DNA from 3 places in the Priestia sp. P5 genome. Region 2 is predicted to be linked to each of the others. Evidence: riboswitches for the same ligand, from Rfam matches in the RefSeq annotation. Region 2 holds a riboswitch; each other region holds the start of a gene.

Region 1 (10,271 bases), 830 kb from region 2:
GCTGCTTCGGGAATATGGGGCACGTTGGCTGTGGGCTTGTTTTCTACAGACGGCGGTGTGTTTACAGGAGGAGGCTGGACGTTACTTGGCGTTCAACTTCTTGGGTTAATCGCTCTATGCGCTTGGGGATTTGTTACGACGTGGATAGGGTTAAAGGTTATTTCTTTGGTGGTTCCGCTTCGATCTACGGAAGAAGAAGAAGAAGTAGGCTTAGATATCAGCTACCACGGTATCATGGCAGCTCATCAAGCTCCTGAATTTATTGAATATGAAAACTACTATGCGGAAGTAAAAGAAAAAGCCGCAGATTCGTAATAAAAGGCCGCGCTTTATAACAAAAGGGCGGCCTTTTTATGTGGAAAAAAATAGATGTAAAATACTTGGTTTAAATGATTGAAAAGTCAGAATATTTGTGTTATATTATAAAAAAGCCAAGGAGTTGATTTCTTATGAAAAAGAATTTACTTAATTCACCGCAAAAATCCAACGGAAAGGTGCTTGATGCATTATTCGCTGAGATGATTTTAGATAAGGCGATTGCAGAATTTCGTAAAGCACAGCTAAAAGAAGAAATCGACCGCACGCTATTGATGAAAAATAAAGAAGAGTTTTTAAAACTCTCATCAGAACTTAAACAAATTTCTTAATTACTTACTATACTTCACACGCCATCTATTTTGGATGGCGTGTTTTATTTTTGAGACCTACTAAAAGGGATTAATTAGTAATAATTACGGACCTCCATGTACGCTTAATGGGTTTACGGGATCTCGAAACGGGGAAACCGTTCCAGAGTTCAAATTTGATAACTATTATCCACTATCAAACGGAGCGGAACTATATCAAGTGGTAAATGGGGAAGAAGTACTTGTAGCTACCTATGTGGCAGAAGAAAAACGATTTGTACCAGCGGTTGCTAACCCAATGTAAAGGACTGGTTTTTTGTGATTCGAAAAGGTTTGTATGCAGCATATAATGAACGAGATTACGAATGTTATGAAACGGAAAACGGGTGTGTAAAGCTAATTAGCTATGATGAAGGCGATGTAGCAAATGGATTCATTCCATACAATGACACGACTTTTACAAAAGAAGTTCCTCGTGATGCTGTTGAAGAAGTGTTTTTTATAGCTCCGTATGCTACTTATCAAAATGAAACGTTTGGTGTGTCAGATGCTTCTGATCGTCGAGTGCTTTTGACCACATCTGAAAAAGAAAAAGCTGATAAATATCATTTTCAACGAACGGATAAATATCTATACGAAAAACATGTGTTAAAAGAAGAAGTGAAGTTAATGGAGAAAAAAACTCCTTACTCATAAGACTCCATAATAAAAAGAGGATGCACTCGCATCCTCTTTTTATTTAATCAATTTTCTTGAAGTGTTTCTGTTTGTATTATCATTTGTGCGAAGGAAGGTAATGCCAAGACCGATTAATCCTCCTACAATAGCAGGAACTACCCAGCCGAGACCCACTCCATACATAGGTAGAATCGATGTAAACAGATCGTTTACTGCCGCAATTTTGAATCCAGCAGCATTTAAGCCATCAAATAAACTAACGATAAACGTGAACAGAAGGCTTACTTGGTAAACTTCAGAACGTCCTTTAAATAAAGGATGTAAGAATGTTAAAGCAATTAACACAATAGCTAACGGATAAATAGCTGTTAAGACTGGAACCGAAATAGCGATTAATTCCGTTAAACCAAAGTTTGCTACAACGGCGCTGAATGCTGATAAAATGACAGCAATCAACTTATAAGAAACCCTTGGAAACAGCTTATGGAAGAAAGATGAACAAGACGTTACAAGGCCTACACTTGTTGTTAAACAAGCAACGGTAATCATCAGACCTAAAAGAATTCCTCCGTAAGAGCCAAAGTAGTAATTTGATACTTCAGCCAAAACCGTACCTCCGTTATCAAGACGTCCAAGCTCTGATACGCTTGAAGCACCCATATAGGACAATGCACTATAAATAAGAGCTAAAATAACGGCAGCGATAGCCGTAGCTTTTGCACAAATTGTGATGATTTGTCGGTTGGTTTTTGCTCCTTTTTCTTTAATTGCATTAATAATAATAATTCCAAAAACAAATGATGCTAGTGTATCCATTGTTAAGTAGCCTTCTTGGAAGCCTTTAAAAAATGAGTGTGTTGTATAAGCTTCGCTTGGTGCTTCAAATTTTCCAATTGGGTTCACAACGGCTACAACTACCAATATTCCAATAAACGTTAATTTAATAGGTGTTAAAACTTTTCCTACTAAATCGACAATTTTCGCAGGGTTTAGCGAAAAAAAGCAGGTAATAGTAAAGAAAATTACCGTGAAAATGATAAGGGGAAGGTGTCCTGGATTTTCTGATAAAAAAGGCTTAACGCCAATTTCGAACGAAACGCTTCCCGTTCTTGGCATCGCAAAAAGCGGTCCGATTGCCAAGTATAAAATCGTAGTAAAGATAATACCGAAAGCTGGGTGTACGCGACTAGCTAAAGACTGCAGATCCTCTTTTCCGGAAAAACCAAATGCGAGAACGCCTAGAAGAGGCAGACCTACACCCGTTACTAAAAATCCAGCGTTTGCTGACCAAATATTGCTTCCAGCAGACTGACCTAACATTGCAGGGAAGATTAAATTACCTGCGCCGAAGAATAGGGCAAAAAGCATAAAGCCAATAACCACTATAAATGAAAAAGGAACTTTGTTTGACACGTTAAAACCTCCAAAATTATAAATGCTTTTTATTATCGTGTTGAATAATTAAAATTTTCAGAATTTTATATTCGAATAATAAAAATAAACATGTATCGTATTATACTAACCTAAAATGCATATTTCAATATAAAATTTTATTTTTTTAATTTATTCGCTGAAATAGCAAAAATAGAAAAATACTTAGCAAAAAAATCTCAATATACAACAATTATTTGATATGATAAAACAGAACCGTGGCTTTTAAAAATTCGCATGTGCGGCCTTATATCCTTTTAGTAAAGAACTGTTTACATAAGGTGCTGTAAGGATGTATATTTATACACGGTTCGCGGAACCGCATATGCTCGATGGATGAAAGTCAACTGTGCGAAAGGAGCAAGAAAGTGAAAAGGTTAGGTCTAGCAACTCAGATTCTAATTGGACTGATTTTAGGCGTAGCTGTAGGTGCTATTTTTTATGGAAGCGATACAGCCATTTCTATTTTACAGCCGGTTGGAGACATATTTATTCATTTAATTAAGATGATTGTCGTACCGATTGTGATTTCAGCATTAATCGTAGCGGTCGCAGGAGTAGGCGATATCAAAAAATTAGGTAAGCTTGGCGGAAAAACAATTCTTTATTTTGAAATTGTTACAACCATTGCTATTGTAGTGGGGATTATTGCCGCGAACTTATTCCACCCTGGTGCAGGGGTTGATATGGGGCATATTGAAAAAAGCGATATTTCTCAATATGAGGCAACGGCAAAAACGTCTGAAAGTACAGGGATTGCTCAAGAGCTTCTTCATATTGTTCCGACAAACGTCTTTCAATCGGTAGCAGAAGGCGATCTTTTACCAATCATTTTATTTTCCGTACTGTTTGGTGTAGGCGTAGCTTCGATTGGAGAGAGAGGAAAACCTGTTTTAGCCTTTTTTGAAGGCGTCTTGGATGCAATGTTTTGGGTAACTAATTTGGTGATGAAATTTGCTCCAGTAGGTGTATTTGCACTTATTGGTGTTAATATTATAAAGTTTGGTGTCGGATCACTTATTCCATTAGGAAAATTAGTGTTCGCCGTTTACTTCACCATGATTTTCTTTGTGCTTGTGGTTCTTGGAATTATCGCTAAAATGGCTGGAACAAGCATGTTTACGCTGATAAAAGTGTTAAAAGACGAGCTGCTTCTTGCTTTTACAACGGCAAGTTCAGAAGCCGTTTTACCATCTCTTATCAAAAAGATGGAAGACTTCGGTTGTTCTAAATCGGTTACATCGTTTGTTATTCCAACAGGCTACACGTTTAACTTAGACGGTTCAACCATTTATCAGGCGCTGGCATCGCTGTTTATTGCTCAAATGTACGGCATCGACCTTTCCATTATGGATCAAATTCAGCTCCTTCTTGTGCTAATGTTAACCTCAAAAGGAATGGCTGGTGTACCAGGGGCATCGTTTGTAGTTGTACTTGCTACGCTTGAATCTATGGGCTTCCCTCTTGAAGGCATGGCATTTATTGCAGGAATTGACCGCATTCTTGATATGATGCGTACCACAGTTAACGTAGTAGGAAATGCTCTAGCTGCAATTGTAATGTCCAAGTCTGAAGGCGAGTTTGATAAGCAAAAATCATTAAATTATACAAATAAATTAAAGAAATCAAACATAGCTTAAAACAAAAAAGCCGGGCAGCTGCCCGGCTTTTTTGTTTGGAGCTGCGTGTTATCTTTTTTGAAACATATGGTAAAATAAAAGAAATGAGAGACAAAGGAAGTGTCATAATGACGGAAACTGTTCAGTTAATTAAAAAGCTTGTTTCGATTCCCAGTCCTTCTGGAAATACAGAAAAGGTGATTTCATTTGTCGAAGACTATGTAAAAGAGCTAAATATTCAAACGTATCGCAATCGAAAAGGAGGCTTAGTCGCTACTATTCCCGGTAAAGATACAGATCATCACCGCATGCTGACGGCTCATGTCGATACATTAGGTGCTATGGTAAAAGAAATCAAACCTAGTGGACGTCTGAAAATCGACCTGATTGGAGGGTTTCGCTACAATTCTATTGAAGGAGAATATTGTGAAATTGAAACTTCATCAGGAGAAGTATTTACAGGAACCATCCTTATGCATCAAACTTCTGTTCATGTGTATAAAGATGCAGGGGAAGCTGAGCGAAATCAAGAAAATATAGAAATTCGATTGGATGAAAAAGTACATAGCGCAGAAGATATTCGCAGCCTTGGAATTGAAGTCGGCGACTTTGTTTCGTTTGATCCCCGTGTAGAAATAACCAAAAGCGGTTTTATTAAATCTCGTCATCTCGATGATAAAGCAAGCGTAGCTTTATTGCTTCAGCTCATGAAAACAATTCAAGAAGAACAGATCGAACTGCCATACACTACGCATTTTCTCATTTCAAATAATGAAGAAATTGGATACGGAGGGAATTCAAACATTACGCCTCAAACGGTAGAATACTTAGCGGTTGATATGGGTGCTATGGGAGATGGACAATCTACTGATGAATACACCGTGTCTATTTGTGTAAAAGATTCAAGCGGACCGTATCATTACGGTTTGAGAAAGCATTTGGTGGAGCTAGCTAAGCAGCATGATATTCAGTATAAATTAGATATTTATCCGTTTTACGGATCAGATGCTTCCGCTGCTATTCGTGCGGGGCATGACATCGTACACGGCTTAATTGGTCCAGGAATTGATTCTTCTCATGCGTTTGAGAGAACGCATCAAGATTCATTGAACCATACGTATAAGCTTCTTCACCACTATGTGCAGTCAAACATGGTTCTGCTTTAAGAAAGGAATATTTAATTAGTGTATTTTTTATGCAGAACAAAGAGCGGGACGGGACTGTGATGTCTGTACTTTCCTTTCCTAAAAAAGAAGCCGACTGTCCGGCTTCTTTTTTTAATAAATACTATATATTTTTTTACTGGTGAAGCAACAGTTGGTAAAAAAGCACCTTTTTTAAAGAGGTATAATACTACTTCAACCTTTTGTACATTTTGTTCATTTACAGAAGTTAAAATGTTTTTAAATTTTTAAAAGTTTCTTGTGACAAGTTTTGTAGAATGGGTTTTCAAAAGGAAATGCTTTCGTCATAATGTGGATATAGCGATCACTACAATAATCGGAGGCGAATCTTTTCATGTGGGTACTGACGGTGTATGCTGGAAAAGAAATGAAAATGTTTGAATTTGAAACTGAAACGCAGGCGAGAGAAGCTTTTGCAAAAACAAATGGCTGTAAAGTTCTTTCAGAAGTCGTGTATTATAATGATCCTCATTTAACATTAGTAGCTATATAATGAAAAACAAGAGCTGACTTTATGCTCTTGTTTTTTTATAGCTTCTTGTATCTTACGAAAAGAATAGAGTTGAAATAAAAAAAAATGTACGCTATGATATGGTAGTTACTTCTATTATTCTGATAGTTTAAAAGGTTCATATATATCAAACAGCAACAGTAAAGATGCCAAGAAGGCTTAATAGGGAAACTGGTGTAAGACCAGTACTGTCCCCGCAACTGTAAGTGTGGACGAACGAGTATAACCACTGTGAAAAAATCACGGGAAGGTTCTCAAGTAGAATGATACACAAGTCAGGAGACCTGTCTTTATTGTGAAGTTTCTATTTCTCCGGGGAGCGGGAAGGGAAACGTTGGCTTAAAGTGGCATTCGTGTACACTCTTATTCTGACGTTTTACCCGCTCGCATATTAGCGAAGCGGGTTTTTCTCATATCCTAAAACTACATATCGTGCAAAAAAGGTGCGCAATGACCACATTGCGTTAAATGGGAAGTCTGGTGTGAAGCCAGCGCGGTACCCGCCACTGTGAAGAGGAGCTGATTGCATATGCCACTGTATTCGGGAAGGCGCAATCAAGTAATGAATCGAAGTCAGGAAACCAGCCTTTTTCTAATGCGAAGCTTACCCTACGGGATATAGGTGGAAGTGCAAAAACTTAGTTTGAATTTTCTGCGCCTCTATCATTGATAGAGGCGTTTTTTTAGTAAAGGAGAGAATGAGTGTGACGACTTGGAACTTGAATGCAACAAAGCATCACGTATTGATTTGTAATGGAAGCAGCTGTATGAGAAAAGGTGGAGAAGAAGCCACGCAGGCTATTCGAAATAAAGTGACCGAACTGAATCTAGATGAAGCGGTTCATACAACCCGCACGCGCTGTAACGGAAGATGCAAAGATGCTCCTGTAGCTATCGTGTACCCTTCAGGAGATTGGTACAAGCAGGTCACTGAAAACGTAGCTCATCGAATTGTTGAAGAGCATTTAGCAGGGGGCTGCAGTATAAAGGAATCGCTTATTTATGAATATGATCAAAATGGTTTCGTTTCTCCAGAAAACAGTGACTCCATAGAAGGAATTGACAAAGTAAAAAGTAACGCATAAAGGAGGAGCTAGCATGAAAGGTAAACTACTAGTTATTGGATTCGGTCCAGGAAGCTTTGAGCATATCACACAGCGAGCAAGAGAAGCCATTCAAGAAAGTGATATGATCATTGGTTATAAAACCTATGTGGAATTAATTCAAGGACTGTTAACGAATCAACAAATTATTAGTACAGGAATGACCGAAGAAGTAAGCCGTGCACAAGAAGCTGTAAAGCAAGCTGAAGCGGGCAAAACCGTAGCTGTCATTTCAAGCGGAGATGCAGGAGTATATGGAATGGCAGGCCTTGTGTATGAAGTGTTGATTGAAAAAAGCTGGAAAAAAGAAACGGGCGTAGAGATGGAAGTAATTCCTGGCATTTCGGCTATTAATTCATGCGCATCTCTCCTTGGAGCGCCCGTGATGCATGATGCTTGTACGATTAGTTTAAGTGACCACCTTACGCCTTGGGAGCTAATCGAAAAAAGAATTGAAGCAGCTGCACAAGCAGATTTCGTAGTGGCTTTTTACAACCCAAAAAGCGGAAGACGAACAAGACAAATTGTTGAAGCGCAAAGGATTCTATTAAAGTACCGTTCTCCTGATACGCCTGTTGGTCTTGTGAAAAGCGCTTATCGTGACCGTGAAGAAGTCGTAATGACCAACTTAAAAGATATGTTAAACCATGAAATTGGCATGCTGACTACCGTTGTTGTTGGGAATTCATCTACGTTCTTTTATGACGATTTGATGATTACACCGCGAGGGTATCAGCGGAAATATACCCTCAATCAAACGGAACAGCCGCTAAGACCGCATCAGCGACTTCGAAAAGAAGCAGAACCATGGGCTCTTGATCAAGAGGAGACTGTACAGCAAACGGCTTCAGCTATTGAAGCTGTTCAGAATAAAAAAGAAGAAAAAACAGCTTCACGAGCTCTTGCAGAAGAAGCGCTTCAAGCAATTTTAGGTGAAACTACTTCTCCGGTCGTACATCAGCCAATAGAGTCTATTTTTGAAGTGGCGGTTAGTCCAGGGCTTGCGAATAAGAAGTTTACGCCCGTTCAAATGACAACACTAGCAGAAGTTGTTGGTGAAAAAGGTACGATGGAGTATACGCCTGATCATCAAATTAAATTGCAAATTCCAACGGCTCATCCAGATGTGATCATTGAAAAACTTCAAGCAGCTTCCTTTTTATTATCTCCGGTCGGAGACGTGTTTACAATTAAAGCGTGTGATTTTTGTGATGGAGAAAAAAGCGACGCCATCCCACATACGGAAGAATTACAAAAGCGCCTCGGTGGAATGGACATGCCAAAAGAGCTGAAGCTTGGTATTAATGGATGCGGTATGGCCTGTTACGGTGCTGTTCAAGAAGATATCGGCATTGTCTATAGAAAAGGTGCGTTTGACTTATTTTTAGGAGCTAAAACGGTTGGGCGCAACGCGCATTCAGGTCAAATTGTGGCGGAAGGCATAGCGCCTGATGACATTGTTGAAATAGTTGATAACATTGTCCGTGAATATAAAGAAAAAGGTCATCCTAATGAGCGGTTTCACAAATTCTTTAAGCGTGTGAAGAACGTTTATGGATTCGATTATCAGGATATAACACCAAAAATAAAAGTAGAACCAGCTCCTTGTGGAGATTAAGAAATGGGAGGGCATTATATGAAATCAGTTTTATTTGTCGGTCATGGAAGCAGAGATTCTGAAGGGAACGATCAAATTCGCGAGTTTATCTCTACTATGAAGCATGATTGGGACGCATCTATTTTAGTAGAAACGTGTTTTCTAGAATTTGAACGTCCGAATGTAAGTCAAGGAATTGACACGTGTGTGGCAAAAGGAGCACAAGATGTAGTTGTGATTCCAATTATGCTCTTGCCTGCTGGCCACTCTAAAATACATATTCCGGCAGCTATAGATGAAGCTAAGGAAAAATATCCACACGTAAACTTCGTATACGGACGTCCCATTGGCGTTCATGAAGAAGCTCTTGAAATTTTAAAAACGAGATTACAAGAATCAGGAGAAAATTTAGAAACTCCAGCTGAAGACACGGCTGTTATTGTCTTAGGACGAGGAGGAAGCGATCCTGATGCAAACAGTGATCTATATAAAATTACGCGCCTTCTTTGGGAAAAAACAAACTACAAAATCGTCGAAACTTCTTTTATGGGCGTGACCGCTCCATTGATTGATGAAGGGGTGGAACGATGTTTAAAACTGGGCGCTAAAAAAGTGGTTATTCTCCCATATTTCTTATTTACAGGAGTATTAATTAAGCGTTTGGAAGAAATGGTGAAGCAGTATAAATTGCAGTATGAAGACATTGAGTTTAAGCTAGCCGGCTATTTCGGCTTTCATCCAAAACTACAGACAATTTTAAAAGAACGTGCTGAAGAAGGATTAGAAGGCGAAGTGAAAATGAACTGCGATACATGTCAATATCGCCTCGGCATTATGGAGCATATTGATCACCATCATCATCACGATCATGATCACGATCACGGGCACCATCACCACGATCACCATCATGACCATCACCACCATGAAGATAAGGTCGGCGAGTTAAAATGATTTTATTGTTAGCGGGAACTAGCGATGCACGTGCATTAGCTGTTCAAGTGAAAAAAGAAGGTTACGACGTTACGGCGACGGTTGTAACCGACAATGCAGCAATCGAATTACAGCGTGCAGAAGTGAACGTGAAAATTGGACGTCTCACACAAGAAGATATGATTGATTTTGTAAACGAACATAGTGTAAAAGCTATTGTGGATGCAAGTCACCCTTTTGCCGAAGAAGCATCTAAAAACGCTATCGGCGCAGCTGCTGAAACATCGATTCCTTACATACGCTATGAGCGGGCTTCACAGGCTTTCACCTACGACAATATGACGATGGTTTCCACGTACGAAGAAGCAGCTGAAGTAGCGGCTCAGAAAAAAGGAGTTATTATGCTGACAACAGGCAGCAAAACGCTGCAGGTTTTTACAGAAAAGCTCCTTCCTCTTTCAGATGTACGGCTTGTTGCTCGTATGCTTCCAAGGCTGGATAATATGGAAAAGTGTCAGCAGTTAGGATTTCCGCAAAAAAATATTATTGCTATTCAAGGTCCGTTTACAAAAGAGTTTGACCGAGCCCTGTA
Region 2 (10,271 bases):
ATTTTAGATCAATCAAAAAATTTGCAGCCGGGCATTCCGTTTTGTCCTCCAGAAGGAGATGCGGGAACGGGAATGGTGGCGACAAACAGCGTAAGAAAACGCACGGGAAATGTTTCGGTAGGAACGTCCGTTTTTGCGATGATTGTCCTAGACAAAAAGCTTGCAAACGTTTATCCAGAAATTGATTTAGTTACTACGCCAAGCGGCAGTCCAGTTGCCATGGTTCATGCGAATAACTGCTCAAGCGACTTAAACGCCTGGCTCGGATTGTTTCGCGAATTTTCGGAGGCGATGGGACAAAAAGTAGAGTCGGATAAATTATTCGAAGTGATGTTAAATAAAGCGCTAGAAGCTGATCCTGATGGAGGGGGCTTGCTAAGCTACGGCTATTTCTCAGGTGAAAATATTACCGGAGTGGAAAGTGGCCGTCCGCTATTTGTCCGTTCAGCAAAAAGCAATTTTAATCTAGCAAACTTTATGCGTACACATCTTTTTACAGCTTTTGGCGCTTTAAAAATAGGGATGGATCTTTTAGTCAAAGAAGAAAACGTAAAGATTCACAGTATTTTAGCGCACGGAGGATTATTTAAAACGCCGGTAGTCGGTCAGAAAATGATGGCAGCGGCAATCAACACGCCTGTTTCCGTCATGGACACAGCTGGAGAAGGCGGCGCGTGGGGAATGGCTATTCTTTCTTCTTATATGCTCAATAAAAGTGAGAATGAAAGTTTAGCAGATTTCTTGGATGATAAAGTCTTTAAAGAAGTGACCGCACAAGAAATTTATCCTGACGAACTCGACGTAAAAGGATTTGAAGCATTTATTAAAAGATATAAAAAAGGGCTAGTGATTGAAAAAGCAGCCGCAGAGCACCATAGCGAAGAACGGGAGGAGTTAGTGTGCTAGATAAATTAAAAGAAGAAGTATTTCAAGCAAATGTCGATTTGCCAAAACACGGACTGGTCAAGTACACGTGGGGAAATGTAAGTGCCATTGATCGAGACAGCGGTTTGTTTGTGATTAAACCAAGCGGTGTGACGTACGAGAAAATGACGGCGCAAGACATGGTAGTCGTTGATTTAGATGGCCGCGTGGTAGAAGGTGAGCTTAATCCGTCATCTGATACGCTGACACATGCGGTACTCTATAAACATTATCCGCAAATTGGCGGTATTGCCCATACGCATTCAACGTGGGCGACCATTTGGGCTCAAGCAGGGCTTGATGTGCAGGCAATGGGAACGACTCATGCCGATACCTTCTATGGTTCCGTACCGTGCGCACGCTTTTTGACCGAAAAAGAAGTGAATGACGGATATGAAGTGGAAACGGGCAAGGTGATTATCGAAACATTTGAAGAGCGCGGCTTAGATGTGTTAGCGGTTCCTGGTATTTTACTTCAAGGGCACGGGCCGTTTACGTGGGGAAAAGATGCCAAATCGGCGGTAATGAACAGCGTCGTACTAGACGAAGTATCCAAAATGAACTTCTTTACACAAAAATTAAACGGGCTGGCTGAAGAGCTGCCGCAGCGTATATTAGACAAACATTATTTACGAAAACACGGACAAAATGCGTATTACGGGCAAGGACAATAAAAGACTTACATACAGAAAAGGGGATTATCATGTTAAAAACAGCTCAAAAAGAATTTTGGTTTATTGTTGGTTCACAGCATCTTTACGGAAAAGAAGCACTAGCAGAAGTTAAAGCACACGCGCAAAGCATGACTGATGCTTTAAATGAAAGCGGTGTCTTGCCTTATCCGATTGTTCTGCAAGATTTAGCTGTGAGTGCTGATACAATTACAAGCATGATGAAAGAAGTGAATTACCGAGATGAAGTTGCCGGTGTAATCACGTGGATGCATACGTTCTCGCCTGCAAAAATGTGGATTCGCGGTACCAAGCTACTGCAAAAACCGCTGCTTCATTTGGCAACACAATTTAACGAAAGCATTCCTTGGGAAACGATTGATATGGATTTTATGAACTTGAATCAGTCCGCTCACGGTGATCGTGAATATGGCTTTATCAACGCGCGTTTGAACAAGCAAAATAAGATCGTAGTAGGCTACTGGGAGCGCCCCGACGTACAGCAGCAAATTGCACAGTGGATGGACGTGGCCGCTGCTTATAACGAAAGCTTCAACATTAAAGTTGCGCGTTTCGGTGACAATATGCGCAACGTCGGCGTAACGGAAGGAGACAAAATTGAAGCACAAATTCAATTTGGCTGGACGGTTGACTACTTCGGAATCGGTGACCTTGTTCAATATGTAAATGCCGTTACAGAAGAAGAAATCAATGATTTGTTTGCTGAATATGCCGACGCGTACGAATTTGTCTACGGTGATTATTCTGCAGAAGACTGGGAGTCTAGCGTAAAAGTACAGGCAAGCTATGAAATTGCGATTAAACGTTTTCTAGATGAAGGAGGCTACAGCGCCTTTACGACTAACTTTGAAGATCTATACGGTATGAAACAGCTTCCTGGTCTAGCCGTACAGCGTTTGATGGCACAGGGATACGGATTTGCCGGTGAAGGAGACTGGAAAACAGCCGCGCTTGACCGCTTGCTTAAAGTAATGAGCCGTAATCAGTCAACGGGCTTTATGGAAGACTACACGTATGAATTAGCACCCGGACGTGAGTCAGTGCTTCAATCACACATGCTTGAAGTAGACCCGACGCTAGCCGTAAACAAGCCAAAACTAATCGTTTCTCCGCTAGGTATTGGTAACCGCGAAGACCCAGCCCGCTTAGTGTTTGACGGTAAACAAGGAGAAGGCGTAGTCGTTTCCATGGCTGACTTCGGTACGCATTACAAGCTGTTAATTAACGAAGTATCGGCATTTGAGCCGGAAGTTCCAGCTCCAAATCTTCCGGTAGCGCGCGTGCTTTGGAACATTAAGCCGAACTTCCAAGACGGCGTTAAAGCGTGGATTGAAAACGGAGGAGGCCATCATACGGTTCTTTCATTAAATTTGACGACGGATCAAATCGTCAGCTATGCAAAGCTTGTTGATCTAGAGTACGTCATTATTAAGTAAGCATTCACATTTCCGAGGGAGCGCTGCTTCCTTGGAAGTGAAAATATAGCGTTAGTAAAAGAACGCCGTTTTTAAGAATAAATGAAAGCGTTTTAAATTTGTGTGGTAGGGAGCAAAACTAAGACAATACAAAGGGGATCTATAATCATGAGTAAAGTATCAAGTAAGTTTATCTTCTTCTTCGGCTCATTTGCCGGTATTTTATTCGGTTATGATATTGGAATTATTGCTGGTGCAGAAGGTCATATCCGTGAAGCGTTTCATTTAAGTCCGCTCTGGCTGGGAATTGTGGTTTCGTCGCTAATGGGAGGAGCCATTATCGGTTCCATTTTAAGCGGATTATTAGGCGATAAGTTTGGACGAAGAAAGTTAATTTTAATTTCGTCTATCATCTTTCTTTTAGGCTCCATCGGTTCCGCGATTGCACCAGAGGAAATTACGTTAACGATTGCGCGCGTCTTTTTAGGTACAGCAGTAGGAACGGCTTCTTCGTTAGTTCCTGCCTATATGTCAGAAATCGCACCTGCACATATTCGCGGAAAGCTTTCAGGTTTAAATCAGCTAATGATTGTAATTGGATTATTATTAAGCTATATCGTAGCCTTTATTTTTGAGCCGGTTCCAAACAGCTGGCGACTTATGCTTGGCAGTGCCGGTATTTTTGCGATCGTTTTATGCATCGGAATGATCAAGCTTCCGGAGTCACCTCGCTACTTAATTAAAAACGGAATGGCAGATAAAGCGCGTGAAGTACTGCGCACGCTTCGTTCCTCAGCAGCTGAAGTCGAAGCTGAAGTATCTGAAATTGAAAGCGTAGCTGTGCATGAACAATCAGGCATTAAACAGCTGTTTCAGAAAAAGTTTCGTCTAGCTTTAATTATCGGTGTCGGAATGGCAACTTTTCAGCAGATTCAAGGCTCAAACTCAATTGTTTATTATGCAACAAGCATTGCCCGTCAAGTTGGTTTAGCGCCACAGGTAGCTGCTGGTTTTACGGTCATTGTTGGGGTAATCTTTGTCGTGACAACACTTATTTTTCTGCAGTTTGTTGATAAATTCAACCGCCGTACCATTCTTACAATTGGCGGAGCGGGAATGGCTCTTTCCTTTTTCACACCGGCTATTCTTGGAGCAGTAGGCGTTAATGAATCCGTCGTGAACTGGGTTACGTTAATTGCACTTTGCTGCTTTATCCTGTGCTATGCGTTTTCTTGGGCGCCGCTTACGTGGATCATTGTAGGAGAAATTTTCCCGCTTTCTGTACGCGGAATCGGTGCTGGGATTTCATCTGCTTTTAACTGGACAGGATCGCTTGCAGTAGGGCTTGTATTCCCAATTTTAGCTGATCAGTTTAGTTTGGGCGTTATCTTTTCAACGTTCGGGATCATTTGTATTCTCGGATTATTCTTCATACGTTTTGTAGTTGTTGAAACAAAAGGACGCAGCCTAGAGCAAATTGAAACGGACATGGCAGCTCGTTCTGAAAGAAATTCTTTAAGTCCGGTTGAGCGTAATAAATATGTTTGATTGTCGTAAATGTTTTAATTGTAAGGTGCTGAGATAAAAGTATTTTAGCTGAAGTGAAAAACGAACCACTAATCAAAGTGTTTGATTAGTGGTTCGTTTTTTTATGGTGAACGCAGGTTTCAGCTGTTTCATTTCTTCTAGCAGTTGATTGGAGAGCAAGGCGAAGCCTTGCACGGAAATCAACTGCGGGGCAACAAGCGATTCAGCTCATGTATCCCATTTGCCTTTAGATTAGATTCATTTCGTTATGTCTCAACCTCTTTTGGGAAACCGTACGAAACCTTGTAGCAGAAGGCTCAGTCAAACGTTATAATAGATAATGAATGATGATATATTCTCTATATTTGTCATATATTTGTATTACATATGTAATTGAAGAAAAACATTCACTTGATATACTGTTTAATGACTTAACTTTATCTCAAAATTTACAGTGAAATGCCTGTTTATAGAGGCTTAGAACATACACAGCAAATGGAGGAGCTACAATGGCAAACGAAAAGATGCAAGAAGGACTTGATCGTTTTATTAAGGAAGATTTAAATGACCTTTTAGGTAGACTGTTCCCTTTAATGGATCGTGAGTGTGCTGAGGAAAAGAGAAAGCTTATCGAAACAGCGGTAGAGTACATTTATTCGTCAGGATATCACCAAGGAGCAAAAGACTTGATCGAAACACATCGAAAAGATGATTACAAATTGTTAAGGCAAAAATTAGCGTCAACGCCTCCTAAAAACTAATTTTTTTGAAATTTCTTTTGACAACATAAATGTAAGGTGTTAAGATGACTCTACATTCAAAATATTATAAATAATTAAAACTCTTATTGAGAGAGGCGGAGGGACTGGCCCTGTGAAGCCCGGCAACCATTTAACAGTCTTGTTGAAAAGGTGCTACATCCTGCAAAGCGTACAGCTTTGAAAAATAAGAGAGGATTTCATAGATACTATGCCTCTCTATTCATGATAGAGAGGCTTTTTATTTTATGTGAATATGTTTTGAATGAACAATTTTATAAAAATGCATCAGGTGCTGTGTAACGAATGTACGCAGCTTAAAAGGGAAGACCGGTGAAAAGCCGGCGCGGTCCCGCCACTGTAATGGGGAGCAACTTATTAACCACTGTTTCATGTTGAAATGGGAAGGGATAGGAAGCGATGAACCTAAGTCAGGAGACCTGCCTGTTGTATGCACTTAAGCTCTACGGGATATAGAGAGGAGTGAGGAATACGTGTTGAGAAAAACAGGCTATCTCAACTTTAGTTAAGTATGCGTATCATCTCTCTTTTCATTTCGAAAAGAGAGATTTTTTAGTTTACCGATAAAAAATATACAGGGAGTGGAAAAAATGAGCAGTGTAAAAAGTTCAAACTTAGGTTATCCAAGAATTGGTGAAAAACGAGAATGGAAAAAAGCGCTTGAGCAGTTTTGGGCAGGAAAACTAGAGAAAGATATCTTTTTGCAGGAAATTGAGTCTCTTCGTCTGGGGCATCTGAAAAAACAGCGTGATGCAGGAATTGAATTGATTCCAGTCGGCGATTTTAGCTTATACGATCACGTGTTAGATACAGCCGCTATGTTTGGTCTAGTGCCAAAGCGCTTTGATTATGACGGAGGGCCGGTATCGATTGAAACGTATTTTGACATCGCCCGAGGAACAAAAGGTGCGGTAGCCTCTACGATGATAAAATGGTTTAACACAAATTATCACTATATCGTACCGGAGCTTGAGGAATGTACGCCGTCACTTGTAGAAAATCGCCCGCTTCAATTTTACAAAGAAGCAAAACAGAAGCTGAATATTGAAGGCAAGCCCGTGATCTTAGGTCCAGTAACATTTGTGAAGCTGTCAAAAGGATATAAAAAAAGCGAGTTTAAAGAAGTAGTTAAACAATTTGTTCCGCTTTATGCAACTATCTTAGCGGAGCTGCAGGCAGAAGGAGTAGAGTGGGTGCAGATAGATGAGCCAATTTTAGCTACAACGCTATCAAAAGAAGACCTGGCGCTGTACAAAGAAGTCTATCAAACTTTGAAAAAAGCGGCACCGAATGTAAAAGTCATTTTGCAAACGTATTTTGACAGCGTTGATCACTATAAAGAAGTTGTGTCTCTTCCTGTTGAAGGAATCGGCTTAGATTTTGTACATGACCGAGGAGAAAATCTCACTGCGCTTAATAAATATGGTTTTCCAACGGATAAAGTGCTGGCAGCGGGAGTGATTGACGGACGAAACATTTGGCGTGAAAATTTGGACGAACAGCTTTTAACGATCAGTGAAATTGAAGAAGCCGTATCAAAAGATCGTTTGATTCTGCAGCCTTCATCAAGTCTACTACATGTTCCCGTTACGGTGAAAAATGAAGAAACCATTGAGCCAGTGTTAAAAAATGCGCTGTCTTTTGCAGATGAAAAGCTAAAGGAAATCACGCTTTTAACAAAAGCGGTGCGGCAAGGAAAAGAAGCAATAGAAGAAGAAATAAGCGTAAGCAAACAGGCAATTCAAGCATTAAATGGATCATCTTTTCGAAATCATCAAGACGTGCAAAAAGAGCTGAAGCAGCTGCACAGCTATAAAGCAGAGCGACAAGCGCGGTTTGACGTACGTCAACGCGTTCAGCAAGAAGCGTTTCAACTGCCGCTTCTTCCCACGACAACGATTGGAAGCTTCCCGCAAACAAAAGAAGTGCGAAAAGAGCGTTTAAAGTGGCGTAAAGGCGAGTTAAGCGATGAAGCATATGAAGCGTACATTAACGAGGAAATAAAAAAATGGATTGAAATTCAAGAAAACATCGGCTTAGATGTCCTTGTGCACGGAGAGTTTGAGCGTACGGACATGGTTGAGTACTTCGGTGAAAAATTAGGAGGCTTTCAGTTTACGAAGTTTGGCTGGGTGCAATCTTACGGTTCTCGCTGCGTGAAGCCGCCGCTTATTTACGGAGATGTATCGTATGAGCAGGCGATGACGATCAAAGAAACGGTCTACGCACAGTCTCTAACAAATAAGCCGGTTAAAGGAATGCTGACGGGTCCGATTACGATTTTAAATTGGTCGTTTGTGCGTGATGATATCCCGCGCTATGACGTCGCAAATCAAATTGCGCTTGCTCTTAGAAAAGAAGTAGAAGCACTTGAAAGTCAGAGCATTTCAATGATTCAAGTAGATGAACCGGCACTGCGTGAAGGACTGCCGTTAAAACGAGAAAACTGGAACAGCTACTTAAACGCTGCGGTGTATGCATTTAAACTAGCCACGGTATCGGTGCAAAACGAGACGCAAATTCACACGCATATGTGCTATTCAGAATTCGAAGAGATTATTGATGCCATCAAAGCGCTTGATGCCGACGTGATTTCCATTGAAACGTCTAAAAGCCACGGTGAATTAATTTATGCGTTTGAAAAACATACGTACAATCAAGGAATCGGACTTGGCGTGTATGATATCCACAGCCCGCGCGTACCGAAGCTTGAAGAGCTTCAGCGAAACATTGACCGCGCTCTGCAGGTACTTGATCCTGCATTGTTTTGGATTAATCCCGACTGCGGCCTTAAAACAAGAGGAATCAGCGAGACGGTTGAAGCTTTAAAAGTGATGGTTGAGTCTGCAAAACAAACCAGACAAAATTTATTACAAAACGTTTAATGATAAGAAATTAAAGACCAAGCAGTGTAACCGCTACACTGCTTGGTCTTATGGGATTTTAAAAGGCCAAAAATATCCATTGACACTTCCCGTACATTTTTGTATCTTTTTAAAGGTGTTTTTAAAATCAGGGAGGTACAACATGAGTAACAACAGCACGCAGCACGTTAAAATTGTAACAGCGGATCCATCAGCGCTAGGTCTATTCGGACTTGCCATGGTAACACTTGTTGCATCGTTTCAAAAGCTTGGGGTAACCGATGGTGTTTCATTGGTATTGCCATGGGCGATTTTTTTAGGCGGAATAGGACAGTTAATCGCGTCTATGCAAGATTTCAAACATAATAATACCTTCGGCGCAACTGCTTTTGGTGCCTTCGGGTTATTTTGGCTAGGTGTAGCTATGACATGGCTTATTCAGCTTGGAGCATTTGGGGAAGCGCTCGCAAAAGAAGCGGATCCGAAGCAGCTCGCATTTGCTTTTGTCGGCTACTTGATTTTCAGCGTTTTTATGACAGTTGGAGCAATGGGCACTCATAAAGTATTATTTATTATTTTTGTGTTAATCGATTTCTTATTCATTGGATTATCGCTAAGTACATTTGGTGTGGCATATGAGTACACGCACTTACTAGCAGCAGTTTCAGAGCTATTAATTGCTCTGTTTTCATTCTATGGATCTGCAGCGGCTGTATTAAATACTCACTACGGTCGAGTTGTGCTTCCGGTGGGCAAGCCGTTTGGTGCATTTATCAAATAATCAAGACGTTAATTAAAAAGCGAAGTAGGGTTGAATTCTGTATGATGCAGAGGTCAATCCTTTTTTGTTTGGGCATTTTTATATATAGTAGAAAGAGATAGTTATATGTAATAGAAGCTTTTAGAGAAAAAAGAGAAATACATAATGAGAGGAAACGTTCCAATGATTATAAGACAAGTGGATGAAAAAGATTTAAACCAATTAATTACGTTAGAAAACAAAGGCTTTACACCTGAAGAAGCTGCCTCAAAAGATGCATTTATCACGCGGATCAACACCATTCCTGATACGTTTATCATCGCCCAAGAAAATGAAGAAATAATCGGATATGTGAACGGTCCCGTCATTTCAGCTCCGTTTATCACGGATGATTTGTTTGAAAAAACGATTTCAAATCCTGAGACAGGCGGTCATCAAAGTATTTTAGGGATTGTCGTAAATCCCAAGCATCATCACAAAGGAATTGCGAGTAAGTTGCTAAGAGAATTTGAAAAACAAGCGCGGAGCAAACAGCGCTTAACGATTACCTTAACGTGCAAAGAAGAATTGATTCCTTTTTACGAAAAAAACGAATATGTGAATCAAGGCGTTGCCGAGTCTCAGCATGCAGGCGTCCAGTGGTTTAATATGAGTAAGAAGCTTTAATGTTACTACTATGAATTGCTTGTTACACCGCTAATGATTTCCGTGCAAGGCTTCGCTTTCCGCGGGCGGCCGCTGAGCCTCCTCGTCGCTTGCGCTCCTGCGGGGTCTCACCTGTTCCGCTTTTTCCCGCAGGAGTCTTCGCCTTGCCCTCCAATCATCAGCTAGAAGCACCTGCATACACGAAACCTACGTTTACCATACCCATAAAAAATTAGCACGAGGTGAATTCTTAATCAAACTCGTTCGCATTGTCCTTCAACTAACCTACTTGTTCTAACCTCTATTTCAGTTATGTAAAAGACTCTACTTTGTCAAACATATTTGACAGTAACAAGAAAAATAATATAAGATATGGATGTAAAAAGTTTTTTACATTTTAGAGATGAGTGATGAATGGTGGAAAATCGAATTAAAGAACTGCGTAAAATCAAACGGATGTCTCAAGACGAACTGGCAAAAGTATGCGGCGTATCGAGACAAACGATTAATGCAATTGAAAACAATAAGTATGATCCAAGCTTGACCCTTGCTTTTCAGCTGGCTGAGGAGCTGGGAGCAACGGTAGATGAGCTGTTTTTATTTAGAAAATCATGATTTAGTTGAAAAGGAGAAGATAATGTGAAAGTAAAAAAAGCGGATGAAAT
Region 3 (10,271 bases), 1.3 Mb from region 2:
ACAGACGTTCAGACCTTATTATTTCAGGTGGAGAAAATGTATATCCAGCTGAAATTGAAAATGTTTTGTTGAAGCATCTCGCTGTTAAAGAGGCCGGTGTAACGGGAGTAGCTGATGAAAAATGGGGACAAGTGCCAGCTGCATGTATTGTTGTAAACGAAGACGTTTCAGATGAAGAATTATCTTTACACATTCAACAATTTTTAGCAAAGTACAAACTTCCAAAGTATTTCGTTCGAGTAGAGGAGCTGCCGCGAACGGCTTCTAATAAAATCATACGCCGGAAGCTATCATCGTTCATACAGAAAGGGAGCTAATCGATGATTATAAAAAAAGTACATCTTTATAAAATTGACATGAAGCTTCTTTCTCCTTTTTCAACAAGCTATGGTACAGTGCAGGATCGAGAATTGATTTTGCTTGAAGTAGAAGATGAACAAGGATTTACAGGGTGGGGAGAAGTCGTTGCTTTTTCATCTCCTTGGTATACGGAAGAAACGATTCAGACATGTTTTCATATGTTAGACGATTTTTTAATTCCCTCGCTTCTTCATCATCAGCTTCAAAAACCAGAGGATGTTCAAAAGTTATTCAAACCTCTAAAGCGAAATAACATGGCTAAAGCAGCTTTAGACTGTGCTGTATGGGATTTGTATGCAAAGCGGCAAAACAAGCCGTTATCTGAAGTAATTGGAGGAGTAAGGTCTGCTGTAGAAGCTGGAGTGGTAGTTGGCTTAAATGATATTTCCATAATGAAAGAACAAATAAAAACTTACATGAAAGATGGTTATAAGCGCTTTAAAGTGAAAATTAAGCCGGGTGCTGACTATGGGTTACTAAAACAAATTCGAGATGAATTTCCAAGCATTCCTCTTATGGCTGATGCCAATTCAGCCTATACGTTAAGCGATAGTAATTCGTTGAAGAAACTAGATGAATTGAATTTAATGATGATCGAACAGCCGTTAAGTTCTGATGATATCCTTGATCATCGACTGTTACAAAAGCAAATGAAGACGCCGATTTGCTTAGATGAAAGTATTGTGAGCTATGAAGATGCACGTCATGCAATTGAACAAAGAAGCTGTAAGATTATCAATGTGAAAATCGGTCGAGTTGGCGGAATGTCCGTAGCAAAGCAAATTCATGATTTATGCGCCCAGCATGGTGTAAGACTTTGGGTTGGAGGAATGTTAGAAGCCGGGATTTCACGAGCTCATAACATTGCCCTTGCCACACTGCCTTCTTTCACGATACCAGGTGACATTTCTGCGTCGTCTCGCTATTGGGAAAAAGATATTATTAAGCCCGAAGTAGAGGTGGAAGCCGGAGTAATAAAGGTGAAGGAAAAACCGGGGATAGGATACGATATTGATAAAAATTTTATCAAAACAATCACAGCATTTGAAAAAGAATACAAATAATTAAAAACCGTTTTTTATGAAAAACGGTTTTTTTATTGAGGTTGTCAATGTTTAGTAGAAAAATAGGACAAATTTTTTAAAAAGAGCACATTGTTCCATCAAGCGTGTCAAAACATGTTATGATGGAATAGTTTGATGAAAAAAGTCGAAGGATTTTATCGTAAAAAACAAAATTATTTTTGAAAATAGGTTGCTAGTTTTCTAAGTTGTCCTATATAATGTGTTTATAACATAACACAATATGTTGTTTGTTAAACAATAATAAAATACTATATTTTGTGTTTTCCAGTGAAAAAGGTGTCTGATAAAAAGACTTAAAAGGGAATTTGGTGAAAATCCAAAGCTGTCCCCGCAACTGTGAATGCTGATGAAATAAGGAGATCCACTGTGAGTAAACATCATGGGAAGGCCTTAAAGTAAAAAGAAGCATAAGTCAGGAGACCTGCCTTTTTTATGTCGTTTTATCTTCTTCGGGAGGTGAGAGGGTAGAGCGAGGATTGAGAAAAGACTTAGTGTCTTCTTCTATCTTCGTTCTATTCGCTCACCGAGGTACGGTGAGCGATTTTTTATTTTGAAGTGAAGAGAGGAGCCATATTTATGGTGAATACATTAAAGCCTACAATTCTACATGAATTAACTGCATATATTGAACGTTTAAAAAAAGAATTTACGCAGCTTGATTTTTCTTTGTATGAGGAAAAGGTTATTCAAACTGTTACAGTAAAGGAAAATATGACGGACGAAAAGGTTGCAAACGTCCTAATTTTAGCAGCCTTAGAGCGTATTTCAATGGAAGAACCAGATTGGACGTACGTAGCGGCAGACGTATACTTAAACGAACTATATCGAAAAGCAGCGGACAACCGAGGTTATGATAAAAAAGAGAAGTACGGTTCATTTTATCAGCTTATTCAAGAACTAACAAAAATCGGCATTTATAATAAACAACTATTAAAAACATATACAGAAGAAGAAATTAATGAAATTGCTTCAGTCATTATTCCTGAACGCGATCGTTTATTTACATACATTGGATTGTTGACATTAGCAGATCGCTATTTAGCGACATCACATGATAAGCGCGTATACGAATTACCGCAAGAACGTTTTCTTATCATTGCTATGACGCTGATGTCTCAAGAAAAGAAAGAAAATCGAACAGCATTAGTAAAAGAAGCGTACTGGGCGCTTTCTAGTCTATATATGACAGTTGCCACACCAACGCTTTCAAACGCAGGAAAGAGCTACGGACAGCTATCTAGCTGCTTTATTGATACGATTGATGACAGCTTACGCGGTATTTATGATAGCAATACAGATTTGGCCACGCTTAGTAAAAATGGAGGCGGAATTGGTGTCTACCTCGGTCATATTAGAAGCCGAGGAAGTGATATAAAAGGTTTTAAAGGCGTATCATCAGGAACAATTCCATGGATGAAACAACTAAATAATACGGCTGTAAGTGTCGATCAGCTAGGTCAACGACAAGGAGCTATTGCCGTATATTTAGACGTATGGCATAAAGACATCTTTTCATTCTTAGACGCGCGTTTGAACAATGGTGACGAACGCCAGCGCACGCATGATTTATTCACTGGCGTATGTTTGCCAGATTTGTTTATGGAAAAAGTAGAAGCACGTGAAGACTGGCACTTATTCGATCCTCACGAAGTTCGTACGCTGATGGGCTATTCGTTAGAAGATTTTTACGATGAAGAAGAAGGCAGCGGTTCGTTCCGCACTCGTTACGCTGAGTGTGTAAATAATGAACAGCTTTCAAGAGAAACAGTACCTGCTATTGAAATCTTCAAGCGCATTATGCTTTCGCAGCTTGAAACGGGAACGCCTTATATGTTCTATCGTGATACGGTTAACCGAGCTAATCAAAACCGCCACGATGGCATGATCTACTGCAGCAACTTATGTACAGAAATTACGCAAAACCAAAGCACAACGGTCGTAACAGAGGAAATTACGGAAGACGGAAAAATTATTATTACAAAGAATCCGGGCGATTTTGTTGTATGTAATCTTTCATCTATCAACTTAGCGAGAGCCGTAACTGAAGATGTGCTTGAACGTTTAATTCCAATTCAAGTACGCATGCTTGATAACGTTATTGAGTTAAATGATTTGCCCGTACTTCAAGCAAAACTAACAAACCAAAAGTACCGCGCAGTAGGGCTTGGTACATTTGGTTGGAACCATTTGCTTGCCTTAAAGAAAATAGCATGGGAAACAGATGAAGCGGTAGCATACTGCGATGAATTGTATGAGCAAATTGCTTACTTAACCGTACAGGCAAGCATGAACTTAGCTAAAGAAAAAGGCGCATATCCATTATTTAAAGGCTCAGATTTTGAGTCAGGCGCTTATTTTGAAACACGTAAATACACAAGCGAAGCGTGGAGTGAACTGCGTAACGAAGTTCAAAGTAATGGGATAAGAAATGGATACTTAATGGCTGTAGCACCTAATTCATCAACATCTATTATCGCGGGTTCTACTGCAAGTATTGATCCGATTTTTCGTAAGTTTTATTCAGAGGAAAAGAAAAACTATAAAATCCCAGTGACGGCACCAGATTTATCGCCAGCAACAAACTGGTATTATAAGTCCGTTTATTTAATTGATCAGCATTGGAGCATTAAGCAAAACGCCAAGCGACAGCGCCATATTGATCAATCCATTTCATTCAACTTATATGTGCAAAATGATATCCGAGCAAAAGAGCTGCTGGATCTTCATATGACGGCATGGAAAGAAAAGTTAAAAACGACCTACTACGTACGTTCAACATCAAGTGAAGTCATTGAAGAATGTGAAAGCTGTCATAGTTAAAAGGAGTGAATAATTGATGACAAGCATGTTAAAACGAGAATTAATGAACGAAACAGCTCCGAACCGTTCGACAGGAATCATTAACGGCAAGAGCTCAAATATTCTAAACTGGGATGACGTCCGATTTTCATGGGCGTTCCCTAAATACAAACGTATGCTAGCTAACTTCTGGACGCCGTTTGAAATTAATATGGGTCAAGATATTAAGCAGTTCCCTCAGTTAACGGCTGACGAACAAGAGAGCTTTTTAAAAATTATTGGCCTGCTGGCGCTACTGGACAGTATTCAATCAGATTATGCTAGCAAAGTAGCTGATTATGTAACCGATTCTTCGATTAATGCTCTAATGATTATTTTAGCGCAGCAAGAAGTGGTTCATAATCATTCGTATTCATATGTTTTATCAAGTCTTGTACCAAAAGGAAAACAAGATGAAGTATTTGAATACTGGCGCACAGACGAAAAGCTTCGCGCTAGAAATGACTTTATTACAAACGGATATAAAGCATTTAGCGAAGAAGCAACGGTTGAAAACTTTTTGAAGTCTATGGTATATGATGTTATTTTAGAAGGCCTTTTCTTCTATAGCGGATTTGCGTTTTTCTATAATCTTGCGAGAAATCAAAAGATGGTGGCGACATCTACTATGATTAACTATATCAATCGTGATGAACAGCTTCACGTTGGGTTATTCGAAAAGATTTTCAAGGAAGTACTAAATGAAAATCCAGCTTATCGTACGGAGGAGCTAGAAACGTTTGTAGTTGAAACGTTCCAAGAGGCAGCTCGTCTTGAAATTGAATGGGCGGAATCTGTTATTGGAGAAAAATTCGACGGCATTACGATGAAAGAACTGCAGCAGTACATTGAATATATGGCGAATAAACGCTGTAATCAGTTAGGGTTCGGTCGAGCTGCTTTCCCAGAAGCACCGATTGAAAATCCCCTTCGTTGGATTATTGCTTACCAAGAGGTAGATTTAGGGAAAACGGATTTCTTTGAACAGAAATCACGACAATATACAAAAGCATCAGATGCGAATGGATTTGATGACCTATAAACACAAAAGCTGACTAATTTTCTTATTGATTAGTCAGCTTTTTTTAAGTGAATAAGTCCAAGTTCTAACGCACGTGTAGTAATTAAGTCATCAATTTCTTCTGGAATGTTTTCAAGTGTTCCCCATTTGTATGTCCATAAATGAGTGAACGATTGTACATAGATTGGAAAGGTTTGTTCATTTGCTTTTATTGCTTCTTCTTTAAAAAAATGAATCAATTGTTCAGTTTTCATACTAGTCTCCTTTTTTATGATCTTGAAGAGAGAAAAAAGACAACCCAGAGGCTGTCCTTTTGCGGGTTACGCTTCAGTTGGCTTGAACGTTTTACAGTCTGTTTCATAACTGCTTGCTGCATGTTTTCCGCTATGACTTACCACGTAAATTTCTTCTGCGCTGCAGTGATTTCCATTTTTCCAAAAGTGACAGTTATTTACTTCACAAAGAATGTTTTGTTCCAACGTTAACCCTCCTTTGTATGTGATAGCTATAGTATGGTCAAAATTCAACTAACTTATAAGAAAGGTGGTAGACTTTCATTTTAATTGAGAATTTTTATCAATTAAACATTGACAAAGAGAATCATTCTCAATTAAACTGTGTATATAGTAAAGAATACAGGTTGTTGTCAAATCATTAAATGAATAATTAATTGGGAGGGAACAAACATGTCATCAGTTATGGTTGTAGGAGGAGACAGGTTAAAGCATATTGCAGATCGTTTAGCGGGAGAAGGATTTAATGAAGTCATTCATTTAGATGGCCGTAAAAGCAATATGGTGAAGCGAGAAATACCCGAACATATTGGGTTTGTATTAGTTATTACGGATTTTATTAATCACAATATGGCAAAAGTCATTAAAGAGAAAGCAAAAAAACAAAAAAAACCGATTTATTTCGTCAAACATTCATGGAGTGCTATTCGTAAAGTGATTGAGCAAATTTCATGATTTAATTTTTAATCATTATTGAGAATGAATTTCAATTAGGGTGGTGAGACATAGGTGGAACCGATAAAAGTGCACATAAAGACACTCTCTAACGAACACATCGAACAATTTATTCGATGTCCGTACAAATTTTATCAGCAGCAGCTTCTTTTGAAAAAAACATCTATAGATTGGAAACAGCTTGTTCAAGTAACTGTCCATCAAATCATTAAAACATACTATAGCAAGCCAGTTGAGTATCGCTCAACCCTCTATGTTTTACAGCTTATTGAAAAATATTGGCACCTAAAGCCAAATATGTTTTCATCACCCATTCACTATTACGATGTGTTAGCTAAAGTAAGCGATTATTTACTGAGGTTTTTAGGCGAGAAAACACATGTGGAACTACCGCTTTTTGTGTTTGAGAAATACAGCGTTTATATAGAAGAAATTCAAAGCAACCTTTCTCTAACCATTGATTTTGCTGCATGGACAGAGAAGTCTTATACGGTAACAAAATTCATTCTAGATGACCATGAAGAAGTGAAGAACGCAATGAAAGACTTTATTATCGTTTTTTCGAGACAAGCTTTTAAAAAAGTTCCTGAACAAATTCGTTTTTATTCATTATTAACTGGAGAAACAACAACTTATCATATTACACCAGGCGATTATAAAAAAGCCATACTTCAACTACATATTGTCAAAAGTGTCTTAATGGAACCAAAACATTTTCAAAAGAATTATGCATCCAGTGAGTGTGAAAACTGTCCTCTTAAGCAAGAATGTTGTGAAGAAGGGGATGTGCGGCCCACACTGCTGGTGTAAAGGAGCGTCATTTACATGAAGGAAATCTTACTAGCTTATGCGAGTATGTCAGGCAACACAGAAGCGATAGCCGATTTGATTGAAGAAGAATTACTCAAGCATGGATTGCATGTGAAACGAGCAGAAGTATATGACATTGATGCTTCTGACCTTGTATCCGCAGAATCTATTATCTTTGGAGCTTATACGTGGGGAGATGGAGAGCTGCCAGATGATTTTTTAGATCTTTATGATGAAATGGATGATATAGATCTCAGTCAAAAGCAGATGGCTGTATTTGGTTCAGGTGATTCATCATATGATGTTTTTTGCGGAGCAGTTGATTTAATTGAAGAAAAAATAAAGGAACGTAACGGAAATATAGCCGTTCCCGGTTTGAAAATCGAGCTCTCTCCCTTTGGAGAAGATGTAGAGAAATGTAAGGTATTTGCTAAAGATTTTGCTGAAATAGTAGCAAAATCTGCTGCTTCATAAGAAAACCCGGTCAAGTGCTGACCGGGTTTTTAATATGGCTTCTTTTTGCTGTATTCTTTATTATCTTTCATAAATAGACGCCAGAAATAAAAGAATCCAGGAAATAAAATCGCAAAGCCAACAATATACACAATAAATAACGAATGGAACGCATCGGGATGTGTAAATCCATTCTCAATCGTTACGTTTGGATACACGACATACGGTAAATGACTTCGTCCGTATACGTAACTTGCTAAGAAATATTGAAGGACGATTGATACCACGGCTAAACGAGGCATTCCTTTTCCTTTTTGAGAAGGCAGCAGCAGAGCAATACCAGCTATTACAAATAGACCTACAGATCCGTAAAGAAGAGGCTTAAACTGCATCATTTTATCATATAACCAGCTTGCTTCTGATTGCATTGTAATCATAATAAAGATAGCCATTAGCAGTGAAAGAGGTCCTGTAATGAGCGCATCGCGCCGATAGACCGCATAAGCTTCCATTTCGTCAGATGACTTCGAGTAATCTGCTAATAAAAGAGACGAAAGAAACAGGGAAGAGGTAATGGCAAAACCAATAAATGAATAGACGTGCGGACTTGAAAACACTCTTGCTAAATTTAATCGCTGCGTCCCGTCAATTACATCAATAAATCCACCTTGACTTACTGGCAGTACGGCGATTAAAAAAGCAGGAATTAATACGCCAGATATACCGGATACATAAACCAACGCTCTCCGATATTTGAAGCTGCTAGCATAGTGTGAAAACACTAAAAATCCGCTTCGAATAGATAAGAGAAGTAAAATGATACTTCCCGGTACTAGTAGCACTGTTCCAAGCGTAAATGTAGCTCGAGGAAAAAAGCTAAACAGCGCAACAACAATCGCAACGATAAATACATTGGTTACTTCCCAAGTAGGCGATAGATATCTGTTTGCTACATCTGTAGCATTTGTTTTCGTACGGTTAATATATACCATCGACCAAAAACCAGCTCCAAAGTCCATCGTTCCCATTACGGCATAGATAAAAATGAAGCCCCATATTACAGTAATTGCTAGTAATGAATCACCCATATTCTCACATCCTTTTTAATCTGCTTGCGCAGCAAGCTCTTTAGAAAGCGGATTTCTTCTGAAATAAAACACCAGTACAAGGGCGACTGCGGCCACAAGTACGATATAAACAAGCAAAAATAAAAAAAATAGAATATGCAAATTAGCAGAAGTAGTAACCGCTTCCGATGTACGCATAATGCGGTAAATGACCCACGGCTGTCTTCCTGTACATGCAAAAATCCATCCGAATTCAATGCCCATGATCGCGAGAGGACCGGTTGCGACAAATGCCCACATGAAAATTTTCGGGAAGCTTTTCTTCTTTAAAAACTTGTACCAAACAACGCCCACTAGCGCCACTAAAATTAAAATCGATCCGATAATGACCATACCGTTAAACAAGGTGTGCACAAAAAGCGGCGGCCAATAATCCCTAGGGAAGTCATTGAGTCCAGTAATCACTGTATTAAAGCTATTACCCGACAAGAAGCTGAGCATCCACGGAAACTCAATTCCATACTTGACTCGCTGTTCTTTTTCATCTGTAAATCCGCCTAAAGCTAATGGCGCATGATCTTGCGTTTCAAATAGACCTTCAGCTGCTGCAAGTTTTTCGGGTTGATATTCGTATACTTTTTGCATCGATTCATGTCCATTCAAAGCTGTTACAAAAGAAAAAATCCCGCCAATTACTAATCCCATCATCAACGCTTTATGATGAAATTTATATTCTCTTGGATTATGTTTTCGCGCACGAAGCATTTTAAAGGCAGCGACTGAAGCAATGACAAAGCCTCCGGTTGTATAAGCAGAAACGGCTACGTGACCGGACGTTACAAAGAAACTCGGATTAAAGAAAGCTGCCCAAGGATCTACGCTTGCAATTTCGCCATTTAAAATTCGAAAGCCAGCAGGTGTTCCTTCAAATGCGTGCACGTTTGTAATTAAAACGGCAGAGGCAAGAGCTCCTATTGCTACTAAAATTAGACTGATAATCCTCATTTTTCGAGAAATACGGTCCGCTGCGTATACGTAAATAGAGAGAAAAAGAGCCTCAATAAAGAAAGCATAAATTTCAATTTGAAAAGGAAGAGCCATCACTTTTCCTACGATTTCCATAAAACCCGGCCAAAGCAACGCTAGTTGTACACCAGCAATCGTTCCCGTAGGAATAGCGACTCCAAGCAGGACAGCAGCTCCTTTTGTCCAGCGCTGTGCCATAAGTTCATAATCTTTATCTTTTGTTTTGTAGTAAAGAATTTCAGCCAATAAAATCATGAGAGGAATGCCGACGCCAAGAGTGGCAAAGATGATATGTACTCCCATGTTCAGACCAAACATTGAACGTGCAGTAACTAAATGATCCATTCATTTTTCAACCTTTCCAGTAAAGTATTGATAAACCTTATTGTCCACTTTTTACCACGCTTTATGCATCAGAATTGGTAAAACATATAACTTGAAAATAGTAATCATTACGATTATAATAAGTATATATTGATTTAAAGGAGAGATATTTAATGAAAACAAATATTCATCCAGACTATCGTAAAGTTGTATTTATGGATACAAATAGCGGAACATCATTTTTATCAGGATCTACAAAACAATCAAATGAGACCGTTCAATGGGAAGATGGCAACACATATCCGTTTTTAAAAGTTGA

The links. A riboswitch is a leader RNA that binds a small molecule or an ion and turns the genes downstream of it on or off. The one in region 2 is predicted to bind cobalamin.
Region 1: linked by a shared signal. The riboswitch ahead of MMB69_RS11470 ((2Fe-2S) ferredoxin domain-containing protein) and the one ahead of metE (5-methyltetrahydropteroyltriglutamate--homocysteine S-methyltransferase) in region 2 are both predicted to bind cobalamin.
Region 3: linked by a shared signal. The riboswitch ahead of MMB69_RS00085 (ribonucleoside-diphosphate reductase subunit alpha) and the one ahead of metE (5-methyltetrahydropteroyltriglutamate--homocysteine S-methyltransferase) in region 2 are both predicted to bind cobalamin.

The regions. Positions count from the first base shown of each region.
Region 1 covers NZ_JAKWFJ010000001.1:2,117,195-2,127,465, forward strand. Annotated here, with positions in the region: gene MMB69_RS11435 (ammonium transporter) at 1-315, shown strand, start outside; gene MMB69_RS11440 (IDEAL domain-containing protein) at 450-647, shown strand; gene MMB69_RS11445 (hypothetical protein) at 945-1,322, shown strand; gene brnQ (branched-chain amino acid transport system II carrier protein) at 1,362-2,717, opposite strand; gene MMB69_RS11455 (cation:dicarboxylate symporter family transporter) at 3,104-4,375, shown strand; gene MMB69_RS11460 (M42 family metallopeptidase) at 4,483-5,520, shown strand; gene MMB69_RS11465 (hypothetical protein) at 5,873-6,031, shown strand; cobalamin riboswitch at 6,177-6,355, shown strand; cobalamin riboswitch at 6,474-6,653, shown strand; gene MMB69_RS11470 ((2Fe-2S) ferredoxin domain-containing protein) at 6,754-7,134, shown strand; gene cobJ (precorrin-3B C(17)-methyltransferase) at 7,148-8,770, shown strand; gene MMB69_RS11480 (sirohydrochlorin chelatase) at 8,789-9,700, shown strand; gene cobK (precorrin-6A reductase) at 9,697-10,271, shown strand, end outside.
Region 2 covers NZ_JAKWFJ010000001.1:1,291,246-1,301,516, forward strand. Annotated here, with positions in the region: gene MMB69_RS06890 (xylulokinase) at 1-906, shown strand, start outside; gene MMB69_RS06895 (L-ribulose-5-phosphate 4-epimerase) at 900-1,598, shown strand; gene araA (L-arabinose isomerase) at 1,628-3,052, shown strand; gene MMB69_RS06905 (sugar porter family MFS transporter) at 3,200-4,579, shown strand; gene MMB69_RS06910 (hypothetical protein) at 5,068-5,319, shown strand; SAM riboswitch class I at 5,400-5,510, shown strand; cobalamin riboswitch at 5,590-5,778, shown strand; gene metE (5-methyltetrahydropteroyltriglutamate--homocysteine S-methyltransferase) at 5,928-8,222, shown strand; gene MMB69_RS06920 (acetate uptake transporter) at 8,365-8,982, shown strand; gene MMB69_RS06925 (GNAT family N-acetyltransferase) at 9,127-9,627, shown strand; gene MMB69_RS06930 (hypothetical protein) at 9,650-9,781, opposite strand; gene MMB69_RS06935 (helix-turn-helix transcriptional regulator) at 10,021-10,221, shown strand; gene MMB69_RS06940 (hypothetical protein) at 10,246-10,271, shown strand, end outside.
Region 3 covers NZ_JAKWFJ010000001.1:16,644-26,914, forward strand. Annotated here, with positions in the region: gene MMB69_RS00075 (o-succinylbenzoate--CoA ligase) at 1-317, shown strand, start outside; gene menC (o-succinylbenzoate synthase) at 321-1,424, shown strand; cobalamin riboswitch at 1,703-1,888, shown strand; gene MMB69_RS00085 (ribonucleoside-diphosphate reductase subunit alpha) at 2,022-4,265, shown strand; gene MMB69_RS00090 (ribonucleotide-diphosphate reductase subunit beta) at 4,282-5,325, shown strand; gene MMB69_RS00095 (hypothetical protein) at 5,355-5,558, opposite strand; gene MMB69_RS00100 (DUF1540 domain-containing protein) at 5,625-5,783, opposite strand; gene MMB69_RS00105 (DUF2325 domain-containing protein) at 5,991-6,272, shown strand; gene MMB69_RS00110 (hypothetical protein) at 6,327-7,082, shown strand; gene MMB69_RS00115 (flavodoxin) at 7,098-7,556, shown strand; gene MMB69_RS00120 (cytochrome d ubiquinol oxidase subunit II) at 7,586-8,623, opposite strand; gene MMB69_RS00125 (cytochrome ubiquinol oxidase subunit I) at 8,639-9,973, opposite strand; gene MMB69_RS00130 (type B 50S ribosomal protein L31) at 10,126-10,271, shown strand, end outside.